2 regions of the Marinococcus tarijensis genome follow, and region 2 is predicted to be linked to the other one. Evidence: riboswitches for the same ligand, from Rfam matches in the RefSeq annotation. Region 2 holds a riboswitch; the other holds the start of a gene.
The links. Region 2 has a riboswitch for thiamine pyrophosphate ahead of ACTTK7_RS08310 (thiamine phosphate synthase). Riboswitches for the same ligand answer to the same signal wherever they lie in the genome.
Positions count from the first base shown of each region.

Region 1: another riboswitch for thiamine pyrophosphate. It lies ahead of ACTTK7_RS04490 (acetylornithine deacetylase); the one in region 2 lies ahead of ACTTK7_RS08310 (thiamine phosphate synthase).

Region 1 covers NZ_JBQOJA010000005.1:125,403-129,603, reverse strand. Annotated here, with positions in the region: gene egtD (L-histidine N(alpha)-methyltransferase) at 1-229, shown strand, start outside; gene tenA (thiaminase II) at 259-930, opposite strand; gene ACTTK7_RS04490 (acetylornithine deacetylase) at 945-2,213, opposite strand; TPP riboswitch at 2,284-2,386, opposite strand; gene ACTTK7_RS04485 (FAD-dependent monooxygenase) at 2,497-4,107, shown strand.
Region 2 covers NZ_JBQOJA010000011.1:70,458-74,658, forward strand. Annotated here, with positions in the region: gene ACTTK7_RS08295 (thiazole synthase) at 1-187, opposite strand, end outside; gene thiS (sulfur carrier protein ThiS) at 192-392, opposite strand; gene thiO (glycine oxidase ThiO) at 376-1,500, opposite strand; gene ACTTK7_RS08310 (thiamine phosphate synthase) at 1,490-2,101, opposite strand; TPP riboswitch at 2,144-2,246, opposite strand; TPP riboswitch at 2,303-2,402, opposite strand; gene ACTTK7_RS08315 (AEC family transporter) at 2,455-3,354, opposite strand; gene ACTTK7_RS08320 (potassium/proton antiporter) at 3,411-4,201, opposite strand, start outside.

The DNA.
Region 1 (4,201 bases), on a different contig from region 2:
GCTCGGGCGGATCGAGATGCATCTGCGCGCCGAAAAGCCTTCCCTGTTCTCGATCGGCGGCGAAACGTTTACGATGCGTGCCGGCGAGACGATCCATACAGAAAACAGCCGGAAGTTCACTCCGGAGGAATTCATGAATCTGGCCCACCAATCCTCCTGGGAAACCAATGACTGGTGGACGGACGAAAATGAATGGTTTGGCGTATTTACGCTTTCCCCTCAAATATAAGCAAAGCCCCCGGCGGACCGGGGGCTTTTTTATGTCTGCGGCCAGCCTTCCTGCCGGTACGCCATTTCCCAGAACAAATACTCAAACCGGGTCGTCGTTAAAAATATATCTTCAATCTTTCTTTTTTCCGCTTCAGGTTTGTTTTCTGCCAGACGGTCGAGCATGCTGATGCCCCAGTCTGCGAGCTGCTGAAATTCATCATCGCTGTACATCTGCACCCATTCACCGTACAGCTCATGCTCCAGCGCTCCCGGCCACGTACTGAGCTTTCTTCCAATTTCTGCGTAGCTCCACATGCACGGGAGCACAGCCGCAAGCAGCTCAGCCAGGCCTCCGTTCTGCCCTTCATGCAGCATATATCTTGTGTACGCAAGTGTGGTCGGTGCCGGTTCTGCCTGCTCGAGCTCCTGTTCGGTGATGCCAAGCTTTTTCGCATACTGGCGGTGCAGGCTCATTTCTTCATTCATGGTGGCATCCATTACCTTCGCAAAAGCCCCCATAGTTTCCACGTCTTCGGCTTTAACAGCGCCAATCGCAAACAGCTTCGCATATTGCACAAGATAAAGGTAATCCTGAATCATGAAATAACGAAATTTTTCCTTATCGAGGGTTCCCCGTCCAAGCTCTTCCACAAATGGATGCGTATGATTCTGCTCCCACACTGGCAGCAGCTTTTCCTTTAAATCGTGAGTGAATGACATTAGCCTCATCCTTTCTATTCCTTCAGAGTATGTGACCACTTATAAATAAAAGACAATACTATTTTTGTGAACGTAACCAGCTGTTCCACTTCTACTTTTTCATCGACTGCGTGTGCTTCCTCAAGCGTTCCCGGACCAAAAATGGCGGAGGGGATTCCAGCATCCGCCAGCCATCCTCCGTCTGTGACAGTAGGAGAGGTGTTAATTTCTCCTGCTTCATAGGTAATGGCTTTAAAGGATTCCATTAACTGCAGACTGCCCGGGTGATTGCTCTGAACCTCAAGGGAAGGAAATATTTCTCCTCTGTCTTCTATCATTGATTCTCCTCCCCAAATAAATGTTGGAGGGTTCTCGCGAAGCCACGGATCAGCTTCAGCCACTTTACGAAGATGATTTTCTACTTCTGAAGCCACTGTTTCATGGGTCTCATCCGGATAAAAATGCACCGTGATCCAAAGACTGCATTCATCGGCTATAAATGCAGCATTCCTTCCTCCTTCAATGACTGCCGGATTAATGGTGTTCGTTCCAGGCTGAAATCCTGGATAACTTTTCCGTACTGCCCAGTCTCTTTCTAAACTCTGTAAGCCCTCGATAAGTATCATCATTTTTTCAATAGCACCTGCCCCGAATTTTCCGCCTCCAGCATGAATCAGATTTCGGCGCATAGCGTCATGATGTATTTGCTGACTTTTCACGGTAACCCAGCCTGTAATAACGCCTCCCTGACCCTGAATACTAAGATTACTCGTGTCTGCTACGAGTGCATAATCAGCAGTATATCCCCTTCGGCAGCATTGAAGTGTACCGGCCTCACCTACTTCTTCACCCACTACCGATTGCACAATAACGTCGCCTGGTAAATCAATTTTTAGCTCATGTAAAATATCAACAGCTAAAAGTAAGCCTGCAAGCCCTCCCTTCATATCGGCTGCTCCTCTTCCATAGAGCCATCCGTCCTTCACCACCGGATCGAAAGGATCAAAACTCCAGTCCTTACGCGATGCTTCCGCTACATCTATGTGTCCATTTAGGATTAAGCTGTTATACCGGTCCCCCTCTTTTCCGGTTTTTGTGCCTACTACGTTGGGGTCTCCGTTAAAAACCTCCCATTTATCAATCTCCCAATTACGCTGCTGCAGATAATCCGCTATAAATTGTTGAGCATTCGCTGTATTACGGGCCGGGGGTGCCATCGTATTAAATTGTATTAAGTTTTTGGCCAGGTCGGTTAATTTCTGCCTGCGCTCTTCCACCAATTTTCCCCAGTTAGGTTCTACCATAAGCCCTCCTTGTTTTTAACCTATATAAAAAGCCGCTTCTTTTAGAGAAGAAGCGGCATAAACAACCGGTGTGTGTCCCTTCTTTCTTCCCTCCGCCAGTACTATCTGGATCAGGTGCTAAGGGTCAAGGCACTTAAACCTCTCTCAGCCATCAGGCTCCCCTAGAAAGCATTAATTTCTTATTATTCAAACATATTTCGCAAAAGGTTGCAAATAAGCACGTGCATGAGGCAGTCCTCTGCAGGGTATACTACAAGTATACCGAAGGGAGCGTGATGAATTCATGAAAACCACGAATACCGATGTATGCATTGTTGGGGCAGGCCCCGTAGGCTTGACTGCCGCCAATACATTAAGAGCACTCGGCATCCGCGTCCGGATATTAGACAGAAAAAGCTCTATTTCTCCCTTTTCCAAAGCGTTCGGCATCCAGGCGCGCACCCTTGAGATGCTCAGCCTGATCGGTGCGCTCCGCTCCTTCCTAAAGGAAGGCTTTCCCATTACTGATGCTACTGTTCAGCCTGAAGGCAAATGGGCTTCCAGAGCCTCCTTTGCTTCGCTCGATACGCCTTTTCCCTTCATGCTTATGCTGCCGCAGTCAGATACAGAGCATATTTTAAAGAAGCAGCTTCGGGAAGTTGGCCAGTTTATCGACTGGAACACTCACTGCGAACGAATTATCCAGTACAGTGACCACGCCGAGGTGGAATGCTCCACCGAAAATGGACACGAATTAATCCGCGCTTCCTACGTGATTGGCTGTGACGGTCCTCACAGTACAGTACGTGAGAACATGAATGTCTCATTTCCGGGCGGCAAGCATGAAACCATTTATTTTCTGGGGGACGTTACGGTGGAAGGACTTCCACTTTCCAACGATATTTCCTCATTCATTACCGAGCGCGGCGTAGCTGCTTTCTTTCCCTTCCGTGATGAAACGTACCGGGTAATCACCATCGATCACGCCGAACAGAACCGTGAGCACCGGGACGATCTCCCTCTGGAGGATCTTGAAAAAAGCGTACGGCGTATTACCCAGCAGCCGGTACATTTCCCAAGCGCCTCCTGGCTTTCCCAGTTCGGCACGTCCCACCATCAGGCTGATGCCTACCGGGACCACAGGCTGTTTCTCGCCGGGGATGCTGCCCATCTGCACAGCCCGTTTGGCGGTCAGGGGATGAACCTCGGCATGCAGGACGCGGTCAATCTCTGCTGGAAATTGGCGTGGGTGCTGCGCGGCCGTTCGGATCCTGCCCTTCTCGATACGTATGAAGAAGAACGGTACGCGGTCGGACGCAAGACCATTCGAATGACTAATACGGCGATGCAGGTGATGACCCATTCCCATACCCTGATTCCCCGCCTGCTGGCGAACCCTGTCAGTGTGCTGAGCAAAAGCAGTTCGCTGCAGAACCTGCTGACCCAGCGCCTCGCCAATATTGACATCAGCTATCAGAACAGGGCGTCGTTTGCGAAATTCCAGCACCGGGGAGAAATGATTCCGGCCGGATCCCGGGCATTGCCGGCACGGGTTCTTACCGAGGAAGGAGAACACGCAGACGTGATGGATTTTCTGCACATTCAGCAGTTTTCCTGCCTGTTTTATATCGAAGACGAGCAGGAGCTCCATCAGCTCGATGAAAGCATCCAGGAAATGCGCCGGCAGTATGGCCCATCCATTCTCATTCTCGTTGTTCAGCGCAAGGGCATACTCCGGACCTCGAAGCCAAATATCCACCATCTGTTTGATTACCGGCGAGATCTCGCCGTCAAATGGAAGCTGCCAACGTTTTCAGCTGTGCTCATACGTCCGGACGGCTATGTTGCTTTTGCCGAGCACCCGGTCCGTACCGGACGATTGATGAGAAAAATTCACACCGCTTTATATCAGTAGCTTCTTTCATCCGAACCCGTTTCCCAGCCGGCTGTGGATAATTTCAAAAAACACTTCAAAGACTGTCCACAAGCCGGCGTCTCATTTCAGTAAA
Region 2 (4,201 bases):
TTGAGACGTCCATCTGTTCAAATGGATCAGGCTGGCTGCTGTCAAAGAGGTTCATTCTACGCACGGCAAAGGTCAGTACCTCTGTTTCCGATGCTTCTACAGCCTGCAGCTGGGTCTTAGCGTCCTTATATTTTCCGGTGCCGAGAAATAAATTCGATTCAAACGTCATATTACCAATATTAAGCATTTGTTCATCCGCCTCCTACAAAATGAATGATTTCGATTTTATCTCCGTCCATTAAACCTTCCTGCTGGTGAAATTCTTCAATTACAATAGTGCCGTTGCGCTCCACCACTGTTTTTTTGTGGGCGATCTGAAGCTCTTCCAGTAAATCGGCTACAGTTGTGCTGTTCTCAATATTCTGTAATTGACCATTAAGCGTGATCTGCATGAATAACTCCTCCCTTTCGTATTTGAGGATCTACGGCAAACAGGTGCTTCCAGTCTTCGCGGACGCTTTCTCCTTCGATCCGGGCAGCCATCCATTGTCCGCTCAGTGCTGAAAGCAGAATACCGTTTCTGTAGTGCCCGGTCATCACCCACAGCCCCCGGCTGGTCTGTCCCATATACGGCAGTCCGTCTCCTGTCTGCGGCCGGATGCCGCTCCAAAATCTTTCAATGCTTGCATGCTTCAGACCCGGTACTAAATGAACAGCTGCTTTCATCAGCTCCTGCATCGAGGCTACACTGACTCCTGTACTCGAGTCCCCGGGCTTTTCTGTGGCGCCGATAAAGATTTCCCCGTCCCTTTTCGGAACAATGTATACCTCCGGCGTGTGCAGAGTGTGTCTCAAATTCTCATGGGGCATCCGTACGGACAAGCACTCCCCTTTTACCGGATAGAGCGTAAAATCCTTTTCATCCAACAGCTCCACTCCGGCGCTCCCCCCGGTAAAAACCACTTCTTTTGCTTCAATCATTCCTTCCTTTGTTTTCACGCCACAAATCCGGCCGTCAGCTTCTAAAAAACGGTCCACAGAAGTGTTTTCCCGTATAATTGTCCCGCAGGCCCTTGCTGCTTCAGCAAGGGCTATTGTCCACTCATAGGCCCGGAGCTGTCCGTCCTTCGGGATGGACCAGGCGCCCCGGATGTTTTTGGAAAGCGCCGGTTCCCTGCGCAGGGCTTCATGTGCCGAAAGCCACTCCGCGCCGTAGCCTCGCCCTGCAGCCCGCCGGTATTTATCTTCTCCCGCCTTATCCCATACAGGCTTCAGCATTCCGTTGTTCACGTAGGAAACATCCATTCCACTGAGCGCTTCCACTTCGGGGACCATCCCTTCAAACAGCTCCCGGCTTTCCAGGGCGAATTCCTGAAAAAGGGCAGACCCCTCCCACTCGGACTGTGCTCCGAGCATGCCGGCAGCCGCTTTTGATGCTCCGGCAGCAATGGAGTCTTTCTCGATTACCATTACGCGGCGCCCGCGTTTGCTTAACTGATACGCAAGCGAGCATCCCTGCACACCTGCGCCTACAATAAGAACCTCTGTATCAGTCTTCATTGTTATCACTCCTTAACCGGGCTCTGAGCTTTCCGGCTGCTTTTCCGGGCTGGGCAGCCTCATAAAAATATGCAATGGCTGCGACCCCGGACGCTCCACAGTTTATACACTCCACTGCTTTGTCAGCGTCAATTCCTCCTATGGCAATTACCGGGATCCGTACGCTTTTCGCCACAGCCTCCAGCGCCCGGAGCCCTCGCGGTGATTTCCCCGGTTTACTGCCGGAGGCAAACACATGCCCAAAATACAGCCATGATGCTCCCTGCTGTTCACTGTTTTCCGCCGCTTCCACCGAGTGGACGGACTGACCCCAGCCTGTGGAGACCGGATAAATCGTACGACGCTCCGGCAGGTGGGCACCGGCCAGGCCGTATGCAGCAGCAAGTTCGGGTTCATCATTTATGATCAGCTGCTTCGGGGCAGTTCCTTCCTTTAACACCCATCCAATGGCCGTTTCTTTTTCACGCCTTGTCCATTCGGGCGCCCGTACATGCACGTAGTCAACGACCCCACTCAGCTCTCTCGTTTTTTCCCACCAAGCTGTCAACGGTATATCCGGCGGCGATACGGCGTGGATGCAAGGCTTCGGTTTATTATCCATAAAAAAACCTCCTTCCAGAAGGAAGGAGGCTGCCCGTTAAAAGGTTCAACATGGCTGCTTCCCTCCGCTGGATCTCCAGATCAGGTTCAAAGGGTTCCGGATAGTTCTCCGGTCTCAGCCTCAGCAGGCACCCCCAGCAAATATAATATTTTCCCACAAAAAACCCCGCTTTCGTTAGAAAGCGGGGGAGATAGTCGTATCAGCATCTCTTCCCCACTTCCCTCCGCTGGTATAATCCAGATCAGGTTCAAAGGGATCAGCTTTACGCTGTCTCAGCCAACAGGCACCCCTAGTGGTTTGATATTACTTATATCATAACGCGGTACACCTCTTCCGTCAATTCACCCCGAGTTTTATGCCTGGAAAATCGACAGCACCACCCAGAGGGAGGGGACGCTTAAAAGAGTTGTCACCAGTGTAATACTCGAAACAAGCTGAGGGTTGGAATCAAACTGGACGGAAATCATTGCCATCGTTGCTGCACTCGGCATCGCTGTTGAAACAACCAGCACGGTCGTCAGCGTATCGCTCGTCTGCAGCAGCAGAGTAATCACATAAGCAAGAGCCGGGGCAAATATAAGCCGCAAAAACGTGCCTGCACTTACAAGCTTCCAATCCATGCGTTTTACGGATATGCGTGCAAGCTGCATGCCCAGTATAATCATAACTACCGGAATCGCTGCGCTCGCGAGCATATCAAGAGCTTCATAATAGGTCGCACCGATCGGTATTCCTGTCAGCTGGAAGAGGATGCCCGCAAGCAGTGCATAAAATACCGGCATCCGCAGCACCGTGCGAAACGCGTCGGCTGCATCCATATTCGCGCTGTTTGCGATATAGACGCCTACAGTATTCATCAGCATCGTCTGGATAACCATAAAAACGATAGAGTAGGCAAAGGCTGTATCGCCAAACGCAAAAGCGATTAAGGGAGCACCGTAATTGCCCGCATTCATAAACACAGTGGACAGCATCATGCCGGTTTCATTGGCTTTTGGCCATTGACGCAAAAAAGACACTAATTTGATCAGCCCGGTCATGACCGCCAAAAATATCACAGAAAACAGAGCCATCGACAGCATATCGCTGTTCAGCTCTCTTTCATAGAAAGTCCGGAAAACAAGCGCGGGCGTCAATACATAAAGAGCGACAGCCGACACCGGCCGAATATCCACTGCCTGTCTTTTCTGCAGCAAATAGCCAATCGCAAATATTAAAATGATTGGGATCAATACATTGATCAGCACACTCATGCGGAGCCCTTCCTTCTTTCCTTAAATTTAATGCACCTTAATACCGGCCCTTTCCGCTAGTAATCGTGTCGGAGCATCTGCTTTAAAATACGCTTCTCTTTACGCGATACAAGAATATACAAATAATCACCTGCATTGATTACCGTCTCACCAACTGGAGTAACCAGTTCATCGTCTCTTACAATCGCGCTGATCAGCGCAGAGGCTGGAAATTCAATGCTTTGAAGCGTCTGGCCGACAATCGGTGTCGCTTCATTCGTTTGAAATTCCATAATTTCTGCGTTCGCTTTTCCAAGTGACACCAGCTCCAGGGAATGAGTCGGCGCTTCCCGGAGCGGACCGGACAGGTGAAGCCACTTTGCTAATGGAGCGATAGTCGCTCCCTGGATCAGCGCAGATGTCAGCACAATAAAGAAGACAACGTTAAAAATCTGGCTGCCCGACTCCACACCGGCTACGATCGGGTATGTAGCCAAAATGATCGGCACCGCCCCGCGCAGTCCCGCCCAGGATAGAAATATATTCTGCTTCGGCTTGTAGCCGAAAAAGGAAGTCGACAAAAACGTAGCCAGCGGACGGGCCAAAAACATTAACACCGCTGATAAAATGAGCCCCATCGTGATGTTTGACCATGTCAATATATCTCTTGGAAACGCAAGGAGACCCAGGATGATAAACATGCTTATCTGAGACATCCACGCCATTCCTTCGTTAAACCGGTAAATCGGCTGACGGTAGATCAAATCAGAGTTTCCTATTAATAGGGCTGCTACATATACTGCCAAAAACCCGCTTGCGCTCATGCTCGAGGTCACACTGTAGGTTAACAGTGCAAAAGCGATCGCAA